2 linked regions of the Endozoicomonas sp. GU-1 genome follow. The protein of the gene in region 1 binds, or shares a complex with, the protein of each later gene. Links are inferred from orthologs where the notes say so. Each region holds a gene or a part of one and is shown in the gene's direction. Other genes may lie near its edges.

Region 1 (6,031 bases):
TGCTCAACGTACCATTCACCATTGCTGACGCCACGACCCTGACGGAAGCAGGTTACGTCGGTGAAGACGTTGAAAATATCATTCAGAAACTGCTGCAGAAGTGCGATTACGATGTAGAAAAAGCTCAGATGGGTATTGTCTACATTGATGAAATTGACAAGATTTCCCGCAAGTCTGATAACCCGTCCATTACCCGTGACGTTTCTGGTGAGGGTGTTCAGCAGGCTCTGCTCAAGTTGATTGAGGGTACGGTTGCATCGGTTCCGCCTCAGGGTGGGCGCAAGCATCCGCAGCAGGAGTTTCTGCAGGTTGATACTTCCAATATTCTCTTTATCTGTGGCGGTGCTTTTGCCGGTTTGGATAAAGTGATTCGTGGTCGTACTGACAAGTCTGGTATTGGCTTCTCTGCACAAGTCAGCAGCAAGGACGACAAAAAGGATCTGGGTGAAACCTTTAAAGAAGTTGAGCCGGAAGATCTGGTGAAATTCGGTCTTATCCCTGAGTTTGTTGGCCGTCTGCCTGTCATTGCAACGCTTGAAGAGCTGGATGAAGAGGCGCTGGTGCGCATCCTTGTTGAGCCTAAGAATGCACTGACCAAGCAGTACAGCAAGCTCTTCGATATGGAAGAGGTGGAGGTCGATTTCCGACAGGAAGCTCTGCGTGCGGTTGCCAAAAAAGCCATGGAACGCAAAACCGGTGCTCGTGGCTTGCGCTCGATACTGGAGGCGGTACTGCTTGACTCAATGTATGAAATACCTTCCGACAAGAGCATTTCCAAGGTGGTGATTGATGCTTCGGTTATCAATGGTGATTCTGAGCCGCTGTTGATTTACGAAAATTCTGAAACACCGAAGGCAGCACTTTCCGATAAGTGATTTGCTATTGCTTGCAATAAAAACCCTTCCTGGCACAAATGCCACTCGTTGTTAGACGAGTGGCATTATTCAAACTCTACCGCTTCTCTCTTTGGTCGATTAAGCACGGCCAATCCAGGTGCATTAAATCCTTTTATTCAGAGTGCAGAATGATCGATTGGGGTGTTCTTTGTATCCTTCAGGTTGATCCTGAAGATTTATTGGATGAAGAACTTTGATGGTATGAAAGGGTAGAAAACCGGATTTTCTGACTTGAGTTTGCTTGTTGGGTAATCGTGAAAACTGATGGAATGGGTTTTCAGGGAGGGTTAGAAAATTGAGGTAAAAAAGTGTCTGGTCGGAGCGAGAGGATTTGAACCTCCGACCCCCACAACCCCATTGTGGTGCGCTACCAGGCTGCGCTACGCTCCGACACAAGAAGGGTAAAAATGCCCCTTCAGGCGCTGGGTATATTACCCTAAAAAACACTATTTGCAAGCCCTCGCGCATTTCTTTTGCTTTTTTCTCTATCGAAAATACTATGATGCTAAACAGGCTTTTTTTCTTCCTTCAGAGCCTTTACTGTCTATCCGTTTATGTTGCATAAAGTGGTTTTAACTTTTTCTGCTTTGGAGAGAATAAATGCGTTTGATGCGAAACTGGCTGCTGGGAAGCACCATGCTTTTTTTGACTACCCTGGCGTATGGTGCAGCGACAGAGTCAGCTGAGGCCGCAGAGAAGAAGATCGAAGCGTTTCAGGTGGTTCTGGAAACCAGCAAAGGAGATATTGTTTTGATGTTGGCACCCGAAGAGGCACCCGTCACCGTCAACAACTTTATCGAGTATGTTGAAAGTGGCTTCTACAACGGCCTGGTATTCCACCGGGTGATTAATAACTTCATGATTCAGGGGGGAGGCTTTGCCGAGGATATGAGCCAGCGGGCCACCCGCGCGCCGATCAAAAATGAGTCGCTGCTGAATCAGCGTCTGGAGAACAGCCGTGGCTCTATTGCCATGGCCAGAACCCAGATCGCTGATAGTGCAACCTCTCAGTTTTTCATTAATCTTAAAGATAATGAATTTCTCAATGGTAAGCCTTATAAGCCGGGTTATGCCGTTTTTGGCCATGTCATCAAAGGCATGGATGTGGTAGACAGTATTGCCAGAGTGAAGACGGGTTATCGTGGCCCACACGGTGATGTACCCGTTGACTCCGTTATTATCAACAAAGCGTATGTTGTGAAAGAGGGTGGCAGGTCGGTGAAAACCGGGCCTGAGGCTTCCTGATATCCATGAGTAAACAGACCATTTCTACCGCTGGAGAACTCGCTCTATCCCTGAAATCAGCCGCCAGGTTGTTCGGGCACCGGCGTTTGCTGGTATGTGCAGGCGATGCGGACTGGTGTAAGACTCAAGTGGTGGAAATGGTTCCAGCCCTGGCAGAGTCTGTTCTTCTGATTGGCGAAGATTTCCCAGAGCTTGCTGCCTCAAATTCAGAAGTCATTGCGGCAAAACAGTGTCTGTCCCGGTTAGGCAGGGAGCATCAGAACATTATCTTTAATGCCCATGCAGGCTTTGATGTCGATGCGTTTGGTGCCATTAGTGGAACCTTAAGTGCCGGTGGCATTCTGGTACTGTTAATACCGCCATTGGACCGATGGCAATATTTCCACGACCCTGAACATCGCCGGATGCAGGTTTACCCTCAACAATTTGAGGATATCTCCGGACGATATTTGCAGCGCTTGTCGCAAATGATTAAAGCCTCCAATCAGTTATCTCTCTTGACTCAGGGAGGAGGATTACGGATTCAGGAGGCTGAAAATAATCCTGATAAAAAAACACCGGGTGACAAGGACGAGACGGTCACCGCCCCCTGTAAAACCCGTTCACAAATGCGGGCGGTCCGGGGAATACACAAGGTGTTTCGTGGGCACCGCCGTCGCCCGCTGGTTCTGACGGCCGATCGGGGCAGAGGGGAAAAGTGCAGCTCTGGGCATCGCAGCAGCACAGTTGTTGCTGGAAGGTGTTGAGCAGATAATCATAACCGCACCCTCAAAAAGTACCGCAGAGGTGTTCTTTCACCATGCCGGGAAAGTGCTAGGCGAGGCTCATGCCGGCCTTTCAGGCAGACTTCAGTTTATCCCTCCGGACGATCTGGTTCAGACAATGCCTGCAACCCAGTTATTGCTGGTTGATGAGGCCGCTGCCATTCCCACACCCTTGCTGGAAAAAATGCTGACTCATCACAGTCGGATTGTCTATGCTTCAACTATTCACGGTTACGAAGGAACCGGCCGGGGTTTTGCCATCCGCTTCAGAAAGGTTCTGGATAGCAAAACACCTCAGTGGCACGAGCTGAGAATGGCCGAGCCGATTCGCTGGCAGCCGGATGACCCCCTGGAAGACTTTGTCTTCAGGGCGCTGCTGCTCAATGCAGTGCCCGCTGCCATTGATAAGCCGGAAAGTATCCGTTCGCAGCAGTGCACTTTCAGGCAGATATCATCTGAAGAATTACTGCTCAATGAAGACTTGTTAACTCAGCTGTTTGGTTTGCTGGTTCTCGCTCATTATCAGACCCGGCCATTTGACCTTCGCCATCTGCTGGATGGTGGGAACATGGAGGTCTACGGTCTTTTTGATCGACAGCAACGGTTGATCGCTGTGCTTCTGGCAGCCAGAGAAGGGGGGATTGACCCGGCACTGGCCGATGATATCTGGCTGGGCAGGCGCAGGGTTCGCGGGCATATGCTGCCGCAGTCGCTGAGTAATCACCTGGGCTTACCGGAAGCTATCTTCCTGAAAGGACTCCGGGTCATCAGAATAGCGGTTCACCCTGATTGCCAGAGAACAGGGTTGGGCAAAATGTTGCTGGATAAACTCCAACAGGATGCCGCAAATAAGCATATTGATTACTTGGGCACCCTGTTTGGTGCCACCGATGACCTTCTGAAGTTCTGGGGCGACTCTTGCTATGTGCCCGTGCGGGTTGGTTTGTCCAGAGACGCCGCCAGTGGTACCCATTCTGCCATGATGCTCAAGCCATTATCGCACACTGCAAAACGCCTGGTTGATCAGGCCCATAAGAAATGCCTGGCTCAGCTGCGGTGGTTATTGATGGATGAACTTAAAGGGCTTGATTTTGAAGTAGTTGCCACCATCTTTGCCATGATGGCACCGATAATCAGGGGCAGTGATGATTATGCTTTGTCCGGCGATAATCAGCGTGAGCTGGTTTCCTTTACAGAGGGGCAGAGACAATATGAGAATTGCATTGATGTCATCAAAAGAGTGACCTTTCGAATACTGGGGGCGGGTGATATAGATGCTGTGGATGCAAGGCTGCTGGTCACTCGAGTGATCCAGAATCAACCCTGGCATCAGGTGGTTGCAGCCTGCAGATTTTCCGGAGAAAAGCAGGCCCGGCAACGTTTGAGAGAGGTAGTTTCTGTGAACAGCAGGCTGCATTTATCAGCCGAATAGCATTTATGGTGCCTGCTTCAATACTTATCTGCACCAGCTGGTGCTTTCCTATGAACCTGATGGAGCATAAATAATGGATCGGTTTACTGTGTTTGGTCGTCCTGGCTGTGGATTCTGTGTACGAGCCAAACAGCTGCTGGAGATGAAAGGTTTGCCTTTCAAATACGTTGATATCTACGAAGAGGGGATCAGTAAGGCTGACCTGTCGAAGACCGTCGGCAAGGAAGTGGAAACGGTACCCCAGATTTTTCATGGTCAGCAGTACGTTGGCGGTTATACGGACCTGGAAGCTTATCTCAGGGAAAAAGATGCCTGAGAGTTATGCATAACGGTAAATTCTTGAATGAGGATTGTCGTTAATTTTAACCAGACGGGCATCACTGCGTTGCAGTCTTTCCTGTCTGGCAGATGGGTCATAGGGGCGAATTCGGTTAAACTCCGGTAACGGCTCTCCCGGCTTCAACTGAATGAACAGGGGGAGGGGCGAGTTAATCTGTGCCGGATACTGTTTTTTCAGTGCCGGATCCGCCTGCCTGAGCGCCTGAATATCCTTTGACCAGGTAATATTGGCCCTCAGGTGGGGAGCCAGTATACGCTTGATCACCACCACTTCTTTGGCGGGCATTTTTTCCAGTAGGCCAATGTCTTCATTAACGGCGACGGAGGCTATGTATTTCTTTCTGAAATGGACAATCGCTTCTTCGGCGGTCAGCCTGACCGTGCCACTGTGACTTGCAGCCCAACTGAAACCAACCCGTCTCGGGGCCTCTGGAAAGAGCTTGAGTTGCCGGTAACATTGCACAAAGTGCAGGTGTTTGACCTGCAGCCCTCCCAGTAAACCATCCCGTAAATCATCGGATGCCTGTTCAATGGCCTCGATGCTGTCGCCAAACAGCTTGCGAAAGTCGGCCATCGCCGTTTTAAACTGATCACGACAGAGGTTCAGTTCTTCGCCCAGTTGTAAGGTCTGCTCAGAAACGCCGACCAATCCGGTTAAGCGGGCGGTCTCCTGTTTGTTCTGCTCTTCGATATAGGTCAGTCGGGTGGCAATACCCGCTGCCAGAGCACGCTGGTTTGTGGATTCGGACTCCGTCTCCATGGTCCAGATGGGTAATCCATGGTCCGATTCAATGGCTTCCCGGAATAAGCGGTTAAGTTCAACCAGTTGAATAAGCGCATCCCTTACGGCGATTCGTGCAGCGGTTTCTTTACTCATAACGTGCCCATAAAAAACTGACGGGGTTTCAGGGAGAAAGGCGGTCGACTTGCCAGTCACAGCCCTTCTCTGCGGACAACCGGGTGTATTGAAAGCGATCGTGCAGGCGGCTTGGGCGACCTTGCCAGAATTCAATGTTCTCCGGCACGACGCGATAGCCACCCCAGAAATCGGGCAGAGGCACTTTTCCTTCCCTGAATTTGCGTTTCATCTCTTCCAGTTTCAATTCCAGAACCTTGCGTCCGGTAATGACTGAGCTTTGATGTGATACCCAGGCACCGAGCTGACTGCCATGAGGGCGGCTGGTAAAGTAACGCAGTGATTCAGCCGTGGAAATTTTTTCTGCCTTGCCCTGGATGACCACCTGTCGTTCAAGGGCTACCCAGGGGAACATAATGGCAACGTGGGGATTGCTGGTAATATCCCTGGCTTTATTACTGCTGTAGTTGGTGAAAAAGACAAAGCCGGACTGGTCGAA
Region 2 (12,715 bases), 1.6 Mb from region 1 along the record:
GTTGTTGACGATGCCCTGCAGGTCGCACTCATAGTCGCGAACCTTCATCTCCAGACGAAATGGCATGCTTTACTCTCTCGATCAATCGCTTGAAATGGATCACACCATCAGTGTATGGCGAGACTATGGCTTCTCATCTATTTTTACACAAGCTTACGGGGATATTGGTTGCTCAATTGACAATAAATCCGCTCATTGGCCTAAAAAAACCGGGATTTGAACCCTGATTACCCAAAGGCCTCTGATGTGCAACATGAAATGTTAAACAATAAAAACTGTCCATCGAAAACACCCAATGAAATCAAGAGCCACTGATTATTTAATATTCCTGTTAATCACAACCATTAGCGCAAGTCTTAATGCTGACGGAGGCATGGAGATCACCAACACTTATCAGCTGATACATGATCACCTGGCAAAAATCCACTCCGCAGATAAATACAAAAACGCCATAAACTCGCGTAACCAGAAACAGGAGTTACCTGAAATTCTTCTGTCCCCGGGAGAAAGACGCAGCATTCTTTTGCAAAATTTTTCCCGGACTCATAAAACGGGCAACGAGATAATGACCCATCATGCCGTTAAAGACCTGCATATTCTCAGTGGCACCGGACAAAACCCCGGACATAGCCTGCTCAGCAATTTAGGCTCTCCGATGACGGTCGCTGGTGAAATCATGTTGGCCAACCTGCTGATATCCCCTATTACGGATATAGAGATTCTTGAAAAACGCCAAAACGCACTTCAATACTTGCTGGATCACCCTAAAGTCATCTTTCAGATTGAGGAGCAACTGATCCGCTACGCCGCGGATGAAGATGGACTCATTGCCCTGCTCGACCCTTCTGATGCCGTGAACAGCCCCCATTTTGATGAGATTGATTACCAGACATACATTCCGGGGCTCACCTCCGATGCCTTCTATGAAGAGATTGCCCGCCGATTAAACGACATCATTAGTGTTATGAGTGCATTGAATGTGCCTATTGGCCTGATCGGGTCGACGCTGCTTGGCAAGTTTGACTCGCAATACGGGATTATTCATGGGCTTCTCAATTCCGCCATCAACCTGCCAGCCAATATGAACCTGGTCATCTCTGAAATGCACGATCACTTTCAGGGGCTTCCACCACCGGTCAAAATTTTCACCTTCGGCAGCTTTGCGGTACTGCAAATGATCGCCATTTATCAATCATACTGGCTCTTTCAGGATAATCGGGCCGCTTACACGTTTGTCATGGAGCGCAGCCGCAGACCCGGAAGAGCACTGGCCAGTGCCAGAGAATTAAAGCAACTGGCCCGGCATCACCCGGCCCTTGAGGACATTCTGGACCATGACAGCGGCTTCCTGAAATTTCGCAATTCCACCCAGATTCAGGAAATAGCCACACTGTTAAACGATGCACCGGAGAAAACACCGACACACTCGCCTATCTGGCAACCAACATGGGACGCTACAAAAGAAGCCTGATGCTGCTGCGCCGAAACCACATCCCACTGATCAGGATTATGCAGGCCACCGGTGAGATTGATGCCTGGCTGACCGTTGCCAAGCTGCTGCGGTCGTCTTCTTACCGGGCAACGAATCCATTGTGTTTTGCACAATATCAAGTATCAGCACAACCGGGTATCGAGCTTCAGGGCTTCTGGAACCCTCTGCTCTCCCCTGCCATTGCGGTTTCCAGCGATCTCGCCGCCAGCGACACCACAGCACCGGCCAATATCATTATTACCGGACCGAATGCTGCAGGAAAATCCAATGCCATGATTGCTGCCGCACTTAACGTCATTATGGCGCAGACACTGGGTATATCTCCGGCTGCATCCTTTAAACTGACACCGTTTTCCTTTATTCATACCCATAGGGTCATTGAGCCGGAAATGATTACTGGCGTTTCCAGTTTCAGCGCAGAATCAAAACGCGCTATCAAGCTGCTGGAGGCATTACGCGCATTGGAGACTGGTCAGTTCAGCATTACTTTTCTGGATGAAATTTTCAGCAATACCAGCCCTGAAGAAGGGGAGATCGGTGCACTCGCCTATATAAAATCGATTGGCGATTTACCCGGGACGATCAGCATTTCTTCTACCCACTATGCCCGGCTGACCTCACTGGCAGGTCAGTTCCCGGACAGGTTTCAAAATCTTCATGTCAGCGCTGAGATCAACAGTGAAGGCCTGCAGTATGATTATGTCCTGAAACCAGGCTTCTCAACCCAGAACGTTGCCTTCCATATTCTCAAAGAGGAAGGCATCCAGGAGGACTTTCTTGAAATTCTTCAAGATCTTCTTGATGTTCCCGGGGAGACGTTCCCGGGAACATCAGAAACTTTAATGCCTCTGCTTCCTGGGCCAGACCAGACTGAACCGGGCTCCCCCCAGGGGACTGTGACTGACCAGGGCGCGGCCCCCATGCCAGTACATAATGCGCCGGACGATTGAGAGCCCCAGACCGTAGCCTCCTGACTTGCGTGTTCTGCTGTCGTCCAGTCGGGAAAAAGCAGAAAACACCCGCTCCCACTGCTCTTCCGGAATCCCGGCCCCGTCATCATCCACATCAATACGACAAGTGTCCTGGGTGGATGAAAAACGCACCTGAACTTTACTGTCCGCGTAGCGACAGGCATTGCCTACCAGGTTCTGTATCGCCCGATGAATATAGCGCCGGTCAATTTCGACAAAACGCCTCGGGTTTAACACATTGCAGGGAATATGCTCGATCTCAACCCGGTTCTGTAATCTGAGATGCTCGCCAACCACCTGGGCCACTACTTTATCAACGTCATGACGTTTCAAACGGAGGGTTGGGGTTCCCTGTTCCAGGTTGGCATAGGTCAGAAACTCATCCACCAGATGATCCAGTTCCTGGATGTCCTGGTCCATGCCCTCCAGCTGGGCCTCCCGCGCTTCCTGTGTTCTGGCATCGGCAATCAGATCCAGGCCAAAACGCAACCTTGCTACGGGGGTTCTTAATTCATGGGACACGCCACGAATCATCTCTTTTGCAGACTCAGCAGACGCTGAATATGGTCGGCCATGGCATTAAACGCCATGGCCAGGCGACCAATGGAATCCGCCCCGCCAACATTAACCCGTACCTCAAAGTCTCCCCGGCTAAAGCGTGTCGCCGCTCTTTCCAGTTTTCGCAGTCGCTTCTCCATTCCCCTGACCAGGATATAGATGGCAAGGCTCAAAGAGATCAAGACGAACAGCCCCAGGGTCAAGATCAGTTTAAAAGGATAAGGGTTCAGTAATTTCAATGGGCCAAGATGGAGTATCTGATCACTGTCCTTCATCTGGGCATAGAGCTGGAGCGATTCATCCCTGATGTTCAACACAGTCACAATACTGCCCTGCTGCAACTGGGTGCTTTGCAGAGGCGTTAACGACGTAGCGGAGTGGACAATGGACACAGGAAAGCTCAACGATTCTCCGGATCGCTGGGCCAATACCGTCACTCGTTCATCCGCAAAGTAATGGCTGAGCAGGTGTCTGAGAAAAACAATGGTACCACTTGCCATTTGTTCTGATATCTCCGCCACCCGTCCCTGCAACAACCAGCGGTCATCAATCAAGGCGGTAATAACGGCGGCCTTTTCCGTCAGCATCTGAACATCAATCCCCCCTAAAGAGAGCTGCTCAATCTCTTTAGGTGTGAAGTCGGATCGCTCCAAAGGCAACATTGAAAACGGAATCGACAGTTTATGTCCCCACTCTCCCAGCCACTTATGCCGCTGCTCTTCTGGCATGGCGGCCAGTACTTCAGAGATGAGACGGAAGGTCCCTCGGGCCATATCTTCCCGGTACTCGGCCAATCGAACACCATTGACAATAGTGACCACTATGCCAGACAGCACGGAGACCAGCACCAGGGAAAACAGCAGGCCGCCATAGATACGAAGAAAAATACTGCTCATGACGCTATGCCAGCAACTTACTCATTTGTCACATGCTCTTCACAAAAAGATACCCTTTACTGCGCACCGTCTTGATCAGACGAGGGTGCATCGGGTCGTCGCCAATTTTGGGGCGAATACGTGAAACCCTGACATCGATGGAACGGTCCTGACCGTCGTATTCAATCCCGCGCAACTGGGCAAAGATCTCTTCCCGGCTCAACACCCGGCCAGCATTTGAACAGAGCAGCCAGAGCAGATCAAATTCAGCACTGGTGAGGTCGACGCTCTGGTCATCCAGCCAGGCCTCACGCATGGAGTTATCAACCACCAGCGCGCCAAAGCGAAGGCTGTTCTGCACTGTCGGCTCGTCTTCTACCGGTGCCGTGCCCCTTCTCAGCAGGGCTCTTATACGGGCAAGCAATACTCTTGGACGGACCGGTTTGGCAACATAATCATCCGCGCCCATTTCCAGCCCCAGCACTTCATCAAGGTCATCGGTGCGGGCGGTCAGCATCAGTATCTGACCATGGTACTGGCCTCGCACCCGGCGACAGATGGACACCCCATCTTCCCCCGGCAGCATCAGATCCAGTACCACCAGATCGGGGCGCTCACTCAAAATACGTTCAACGGCCTTACCACCATCACCTTCCACCGACACCTGAAGGCCATTATTTTCAAGATACTCACGGGTCAGGGTTGCCAGACGCTCATCATCCTCAACAATCAGGATGCGACCCGTTTCTGCATTATCCAAAGCCATTGTTTTACACCCCGGGGGTTTAAGAGACGAAATATTGAAAGCGGCAAAAAACCGGCACTTCACTGGCAATCTAATGGTTTATGGGGCGTAGATGTTACACTACCGACAATCGAACGTCCTCCCCGGAACCGGAGCAGGCCCAAACATTTCTGAATCAGGCTCCTACTCCTAGAGTATTCATGATTTTTTTCTCCGAAGCGGACTCAGAATATTTTTTTATTTTGACAAAATCCCATCTTGAGCTTGCAAATTTCTCGTTCTGTCTGAAAAAGTTACCCGGGAGTTAGTGGGCACCAACACCGGAAGAAATCCACATCTTATCCACAGCACGCCCCCGGTTTTATCGGCTTGAATTTCTCCCGACTGCGCATTATCTTGTGTAGATAAACGGCCGCTACACTATATATGGTACCCCTCGCTGCTGAGTAACACATTGCCACCTGAGCAACCCGGCATACCGGAAATGCCTCAGGCAACAGTCCAGCCAAACAGCGGATTTACTGTTGGCAGCAGCACATGACGGAAGAGCGGACGGTAATCAGGGAAGAATGCTTATACAGATTGTCAGCTGCGCGGCCTCGCGGTTCCGCCGCTACAGCCTGTCTCGCAGAGGCGGGGATCTGACTCATCAGGTATATCCCGGACAGACTCATAGTCTCACAGCCACCGCAGTGTACAGTGGCTGGCGATAAGACAGTGATGAACAGCACGCGCAGCAATACTGTCTGCAGGCCTGGCCGGGCCATGAAGCGTGCTGCAAGGTCATTGATAGCCGCGCTTGATCAAGCGTGTTCATTGAATACACAGGTAAGGGCTGAATGAATAAAAATATCCTGGTCACCAAGCGTGACGGAGATAAGGAACAACTGGATCTTGAGAAGATCCATAAAGTGATTACCTGGGCAGCCGAGGGCCTGGACAACGTCTCCGTTTCTGAAGTTGAACTTAAGTCTCACATACAGTTCTACGATGGCATCAAGACCACGGATATCCATGAAACACTGATCAAATCCGCTGCCGACCTGATTTCGGCCCAGGCTCCGGACTATCAGTATCTGGCTGCCCGCCTGGCCATCTTCCACCTGCGGAAAAAGGCCTACGGCCAGTTTGAACCGCCCGGGCTGTATCGCCATGTGGTCAAACTGGTGGAGATGAAGAAGTATGACCAGCACCTCCTGACGGACTACAGTGAGGCTGAATTTGATCAGATGGAACGCTTTATTGATCACAGCCGGGATATGAACTTCAGCTATGCGGCGGTCAAACAACTTGAGGGCAAATACCTGGTGCAGAACCGGGTAACCGGCGAATACTACGAGAGCCCCCAGATTCTGTACATGCTCATTGGTGCCTGCCTGTTTGCACAATACCCGAAAGAGACTCGCCTGGATTTCATTGAGCGTTTCTACCATGCGGTGTCCACCTTCAGACTCTCTCTGCCCACCCCGATCATGTCCGGGGTACGTACACCTACCCGTCAGTTCAGCTCTTGCGTGCTGATTGAATGCGGGGACTCACTGGACTCCATCAATGCCACGTCCAGCGCTATTGTTAAATACGTCAGCCAGCGGGCGGGGATTGGTATCAACGCCGGTAATATTCGCGCCCTGGGCAGCCCGATCCGCGGGGGAGAAGCCTTCCATACCGGCTGTATCCCTTTTTACAAGCACTTCCAGACGGCCGTAAAATCGTGCTCTCAAGGTGGCGTTCGCGGTGGCGCAGCGACCCTCTTCTACCCGATCTGGCACCTGGAAGTTGAAAACCTGCTGGTTCTGAAAAACAACCGGGGGGTCGATGATAACCGCGTTCGCCACCTGGACTATGGCGTGCAGTTTAACAAGCTGATGTACCAGCGCCTGATCGAAGGCGGTAATATCACCCTCTTTTCACCCAGCGATGTGCCGGGACTGTATGATGCGTTCTTTGCTGACCAGGAAGCGTTTGACAGGCTCTACAAGCAATATGAGCAGGACAGCAGCATCCGCAAGACCACGCTGAAGGCGATTGAACTCTTTTCACTGTTTGCCTCCGAGCGGGCCAGTACCGGGCGGATCTACCTGCAAAATGTCGATCACTGCAATACCCACAGCCCATTTGATCCGGCAGTGGCCCCGGTTCGCCAGAGTAACCTGTGCCTGGAAATTGCCCTGCCCACCAAACCCCTGGATCATATCCATGACGAAGAGGGCGAGATTGCCCTGTGCACCCTGGCCGCGTTCAACCTGGGCACCCTGAAGGATCTGGCAGAACTGGAAGAGTTGTCGGAACTGATTGTGCGTGCCCTCGACAGCCTGCTGGACTACCAGGACTACCCGGTTGCTGCTGCTTACAACTCAACCATGGGACGGCGTCCCCTGGGTGTCGGGGTGATTAACTTCGCCAACTACCTGGCCAAAAACCATGTCCGGTATTCAGATGGCTCCGCCAATGGCCTGACCCACCGCACCTTTGAGGCCATTCAATACTACCTGTTGAAAGCATCAAACAAGCTGGCCAGAGAGAAAGGCACCTGCTCCAAATTCCATGAGACCACGTATGCCAAAGGTATCTTACCTATCGATACCTACAAACGTGACCTTGATACGGTTTGTGAAGAGTCCCTGCACCTTGACTGGGAAAGCTTGCGTGAGGAGATCAAGTCGTTCGGCCTGCGCAACTCAACACTGACCGCCCTGATGCCATCCGAGACATCATCCCAGATCAGTAACGCCACCAACGGTGTTGAGCCACCCCGGGGCTTTGTCAGCGTCAAGGCCAGCAAAGATGGCATTCTCAAGCAGGTTGTTCCTGATTTCGTCGAGCTTAAGGATCGTTATGAACTGCTCTGGAACATCCCGAACAACGATGGCTACCTTCAGCTGGTTGCCATCATGCAGAAGTTTATCGACCAGACGATCTCAGCCAACACCAACTATGATCCCGGTCTCTTTGAAGGCGGCAAAGTTCCAATGAAGCTGCTGCTGAAAGACCTGCTGACCGCTTACAAACTGGGTGTAAAAACACTGTATTACCACAATACCCGTGATGGTGCCGCTGACGCTCAGAGTGACATGGATGATGACTGCGCAGGGGGAGCCTGCAAAATCTGATGAACATCCCTTGTCAGAACTATTGATCAATAGCGAACACCAATCCTGTCTATAGCGCAAATGCTTATAGATAAACAACGCGGTTCGCTTAGGCCAGCAAACCATACGCGGAAACCACTGAATTGGGGCAAATCGAACAATGACATACACCACATTTAACCGGGAACACTTCAATGCTACTCAGGAGCCCATGTTCTTTGGCCGTAATGTCAATGTATCCCGTTATGATGTCCAGAAGTACCCGATCTTTGAGAAGCTGATTGAGAAGCAGCTCTCCTTTTTCTGGCGCCCTGAGGAGGTGGACCTCTCAACCGATCGCCGTGACTTTGCTGCGCTTCCCGATCATGAAAGGCACATCTTTCTCAGCAACCTGAAATACCAGACCCTTCTGGACTCGGTGCAGGGACGCTCACCAAACGTTGCCCTGCTGCCCATTGTTTCCCTGCCGGAACTGGAAACCTGGATCGAAACCTGGGCCTTCAGTGAAACCATCCACTCCCGTTCCTATACCCATATTATCCGCAATATCGTCACCGAACCGGCCCGTATCTTTGACGATATCGTGACCAATGAAGCGATTACCAAACGCGCCAGGGACATCACCCGCTACTATGACGCCCTGATCGAAGGTGTCAGCCTTTACCATCAGCTGGGTGAAGGTAAACACACCGTTAACGGCGAAGAAATCAACATCAGCATTACCGACCTGAAGCACAGGCTCTACCTGACCGTGGTGTCTGTGAACGTATTGGAAGCGATCCGTTTTTACGTCAGTTTTGCCTGTAGCTTTGCCTTTGCCGAGCGCTCCACAATGGAAGGCAACGCCAAAATCATCAAATTGATCGCCCGCGATGAAGCCCTTCACCTGACCGGCACCCAGCACATCCTGCAACTGCTGGCCGATGGCAAAGATGACCCGGAAATGGCGGTGATTGCCCGTGAGCTGAAAGACCAGGCCAGACAGATTTTTATCGACGCGGCAGAACAGGAAAAAGACTGGGCAGACTACCTGTTCCGTGATGGCTCCATGATTGGCCTGAACCGGGACATTCTTGGCCAGTACGTTGAATACATCACCAACCAGCGGATGGTTGCCGTCGGCTTTGAACCGGCGTTTGCCATCAAACAGAACCCTCTGCCCTGGATGAACAGCTGGCTGAACAGTGACAACGTTCAGGTTGCGCCTCAGGAGGTGGAGGTCAGCTCCTACCTGGTTGGTCAAATAGACAGCGAAGTGCAGTCCGAAGATTTCAGTAACTTTTCGTTATAAGTCCTGCATTAAAAACAGTGTAAGCAGTTCCGATACCCAACGTCCCATAGCCAGGCCTGTTTCAGGCCTGGCTGATACAGGCGAAACACCATGGCTCATATTGTTAAGATTCTTGAAGGATTCAGCTTTATTCCCCGCAAAGAGCTGACGCTTCTGGAAGCCCTTGAGCAGGAAAACGTCGACATGGAGTATCAATGCCGTGAGGGGTTTTGTGGCAGCTGCCAGGTCACCCTTGTTGATGGTGAAGTCACCTATACCACCGACCCCATCGCCTTTATTCCGGAAGGAAAAATACTGACCTGCTGCTGCCAGCTGAACAGTGACGTCACCATTGAAATCCCGGGCGGGTGCAAAATGAAGAAACACGACTTGTAAGCCTGTTATTCCACCCTCATCAGCGGATCAGGCGCTTTGATTAATCCTCCACACCTTTAAATTTGAACGTTAGCCTCTTTTTCTGGTCATAGTTATTAACCTCTGGTTTTATATTGGTCAGGAAAGCCCCATGCACCCTAACTCTATACGCCTAATCATTGCAGTCCCCTTACTGCTGAGCATTCTCAGTTGGTTCGCTATTGCTGACGCCACGCCACAGGCGTCTGGCATCACCGCTGAATGGACTGCGCCGCCACCCACCAATTCCGGCATGGAGCCTGAACAAACGCCCGAATCCAACGAAAATGATCAACAGCAAACCGTTCAAAAAAGAACCGTAGATTACCGGGCCAGCACTGAACTGCTATTAGAGCGTTACCCCTATGCCTTGATGAGCTATTTTTCCGAAATGGACGCAATCCTGACCTCCGATGATCCGGAAAAACAGATATTTGCTATTTTCAGGCTCTCTTACCTGGGCTCCAGACATTTTCTATTCCTGGCGGACCCGGAAGCCATCCCTGAGCAATGGCAACCCCATTTTACCAGCACCGCCGAGGAGAAACGAAAATCTGGCCAGACCCGCCACCAGATAGTCGGCCAGGTCACTATCCCGGACTCGAACATCAAGGTCAGGGTATTTAAACTGACTGAAGATCCTTCATCCAACGCCCAGACCAAGAGCAAGATCGTTCTGGCCCTGGCCGGTGAAAAGTCCGATGAGGCTGTCCAATGCCTGGTTACCCAATCAAAACCCGCTCACCCCGGCAGCTCTCCCTGCTCTCTTGCGGTAAAACAGCTGCAGGATATCAGCGATCTCGCTGATTCCCTGAAAGACATGTATCCGAACCATTCGGTGGAGATAACCGGTTACTCCTTCAGCGGCGCTATTGCCCAGGCCGCCATGTCAATATCCGAGACCATTGAGCAAGCCTACATTTTCAACAGCTACGGTATTCACCCAAGCTGGTTGGCAGGTATGCCCGACAGCCGATTGGCCAGAATTCATCACTCCTATGTTGAAGGCAGCTTTCTTCATGGACAAGACTATAACCCGCTCAGCCGATACTCCCGATGGAAACTGTCGCCGAACAAGGTAGCGGTTGCCGGGATGAAGATTCCTTCCAGCGGGCTTGAACCCAACATACGACATATCTACCAGCTGAACCATCATGACAGCTGGCTGGACACCTTTTATAACTTTGTCACCAGCATCTGGATCTTACACTCCAAAGAGTCGGTTCTAAGGGCATTTGAGGCAAATTTAAAGCTTGATCTCCCCTGGTAATTCTTCAGACAAGAGCATGAGCAGGGCTGGCCAGTTTCTGGTCAGGCCGCCGCCCCTGACCAGAACGCTGAAATCCCTTGACCAACGACAGTTGAAGTGTAAAATGCCAGACAATTTGTCAACCGGACTGCTTTTACCCAACAAAGAAGCTGACTGATTGACCAAAAATAGTTAACCTGAACGACACTCACCCGGGATAAGGTTTCGATGACACTGCACATGAACCGTCAGTCAATCAAAAGAACAAGCAGAATCCTTATTACTGGTGCTAACCACTTTATCTGTATTGCAAAATAAAGCCCCTTGATCCAGGGGCTTTTTTTTGACTTGAAAATGACCAAAGGCGACAGGTATTACCCCCATGGGAAACAGGTTCTTTAACAGGAACATTATCTCCATAGCCGACCTTACCCGGGAAGATATGGAACAGATTCTTGCAGTGGCAGCTGAACTCAAACACACGCAACGTCCCGGTCTATTGCAGGGCAAAGTGATTGCCAGCTGTTTTTTTGAGGCATCCACCCGCACACGCCTCTCGTTTGAAACAGCCGTTCAGAGGTTAGGCGGCACCCTGATTGGTTTTGCCGACGGTGGCAACACCTCTGCCAAAAAAGGGGAAACCCTCGCGGACTCCATCAAAATCATCAGCTCCTATACCGATGCGGTGGTAATGCGCCACCCTCAGGAAGGTGCTGCCCGGCTGGCCTCGGAATTCTCCAGTGTCCCCATTATCAATGGCGGCGACGGTTCCAACCAGCACCCAACCCAAACCCTGCTGGATCTGTTTAGTATTCGCGAGTGCCAGGGTCGACTGGATAACCTGACAGTCACCTTTGTCGGTGACCTGAAATATGGCCGGACGGTGCACTCCCTGGCTCAGGCCCTGACCCACTTTAACGCAGAATTTAATTTTATTGCCCCGGATGCACTGGCAATGCCGGGCTACCTCCTGCAGGAACTGGATGAAAAAGGCATCCGTTGGCGTCGGGCGGAAAGCATCGAAGAAGTGGTTGCCGATACAGATATCATCTACATGACCCGGGTTCAGAAAGAGCGATTTGATGAAACCGAGTATAAGCACATCGCCTCAAACTATGTACTGACCAATGAAACCCTGAAACAGGCACCTGCACACCTGAAAGTACTGCACCCGCTGCCAAGGGTTGATGAGATAGCCGTTGAAGTCGATCAAACCCCCCACGCCTATTACTTTGAACAGGCCCGAAACGGGGTATTTGCCCGTCAGGCCCTGCTGGCCCTGATTCTCAATGAATCCTTTGATGACAAGATGTGAGGAGTGATCGATGAGTAACAAACTTCAGGTTGAAGCCATCTGCCAGGGCACTGTCATCGACCATATTCCGGCAGGACAGGGGGTAAAAATCCTCGACCGTCTGCATCTGCTGAACAGTGAAGCACGCATTACCGTGGGCTTTAATTTGCCCAGTAAAGCCCTGGGCTTCAAAGATATTATAAAAGTCGAGGGACGGATGTTTACCGAACAGGAGGCCAACGAACTGGCACTGTTCGCACCCAGCGCAACCATCAACGTGATTGATGATTACCGGGTGGTGGATAAGTTCACCATGGCCATTCCGAAAACACTGAGAGCCGCGTTCGCCTGCCCCAACTCTAACTGCATTACGCATAATGAACCAGTGGCGAGCTATTTCTACCTGCGTCAGAAAAGTCATGATATCCAGTTGAAGTGCCACTATTGCGAAAAATCCTTCAGCAAGGAAATTGTGGCAGAGCTGAGATAACGGCAAGAGGGCGTTCAGCACCCAGTAAAGAGCGCCCTCTATTTCTAGCCTGATCAAACAACTGATTGAAATAAAAAATAAAATCCTTCCTTTCCCACCAATGTCTAACTTCCAGACACGGCATCTCTGCCTATTATTTAATTTTCAGCCAGATGGTGGGTAACAACGATGAGTTCTTGTCCAATATCTAATTTTATCGGTAATCGCTGCATGCCAGACCCTGTAAGAGCGGAGTCTGTTGGAGAAAAAAACCAGAAATTTGCTGAAG

What was found.
Region 2: the proteins of O3276_RS03835 (region 1) and nrdA are in contact, whole or in part, in an NMR structure (PDB 1QFN), measured with the Escherichia coli proteins. The link is inferred for Endozoicomonas sp. GU-1 from one-to-one orthologs.

What each region holds. Positions count from the first base shown.
Region 1 is NZ_CP114771.1:994,180-1,000,210, reverse strand. The notes cover bases 3,120-6,031. They hold O3276_RS03835 (GrxA family glutaredoxin), read left to right. Parts: upstream 3,120-4,410; coding sequence 4,411-4,653; downstream 4,654-6,031. Other genes in these bases: pdxH (pyridoxamine 5'-phosphate oxidase), read right to left, coding at 5,582-6,031; O3276_RS03830 (DNA replication terminus site-binding protein), read right to left, coding at 4,657-5,553; O3276_RS03840 (GNAT family N-acetyltransferase), read left to right, coding at 3,120-4,337. Outside these bases: ATP-dependent Clp protease ATP-binding subunit ClpX, read left to right, coding at 1-875; O3276_RS03850 (peptidylprolyl isomerase), read left to right, coding at 1,533-2,141; O3276_RS03845 (tRNA(Met) cytidine acetyltransferase TmcA domain-containing protein), read left to right, coding at 2,147-2,887; more of O3276_RS03840, read left to right, coding at 2,871-3,119. UniProt on the Escherichia coli protein: The disulfide bond functions as an electron carrier in the glutathione-dependent synthesis of deoxyribonucleotides by the enzyme ribonucleotide reductase.
Region 2 is NZ_CP114771.1:2,559,052-2,571,766, forward strand. The notes cover bases 5,095-8,115. They hold nrdA (class 1a ribonucleoside-diphosphate reductase subunit alpha), read left to right. Parts: upstream 5,095-5,480; coding sequence 5,481-7,751; downstream 7,752-8,115. Other genes in these bases: nrdB (class Ia ribonucleoside-diphosphate reductase subunit beta), read left to right, coding at 7,891-8,115. Also shown: O3276_RS10550 (acyl-CoA thioesterase), read right to left, coding at 1-66; O3276_RS10555 (hypothetical protein), read left to right, coding at 296-1,471; O3276_RS10560 (MutS-related protein), read left to right, coding at 1,447-2,442; O3276_RS10565 (ATP-binding protein), read right to left, coding at 2,332-2,997; O3276_RS10570 (HAMP domain-containing protein), read right to left, coding at 2,994-3,917; O3276_RS10575 (winged helix-turn-helix domain-containing protein), read right to left, coding at 3,946-4,662; more of nrdB, read left to right, coding at 8,116-9,021; class I ribonucleotide reductase maintenance protein YfaE, read left to right, coding at 9,112-9,396; O3276_RS10595 (hypothetical protein), read left to right, coding at 9,527-10,684; pyrB (aspartate carbamoyltransferase), read left to right, coding at 11,046-11,978; pyrI (aspartate carbamoyltransferase regulatory subunit), read left to right, coding at 11,989-12,447; O3276_RS10610 (hypothetical protein), read left to right, coding at 12,658-12,715. UniProt on the Escherichia coli protein: Provides the precursors necessary for DNA synthesis. Catalyzes the biosynthesis of deoxyribonucleotides from the corresponding ribonucleotides.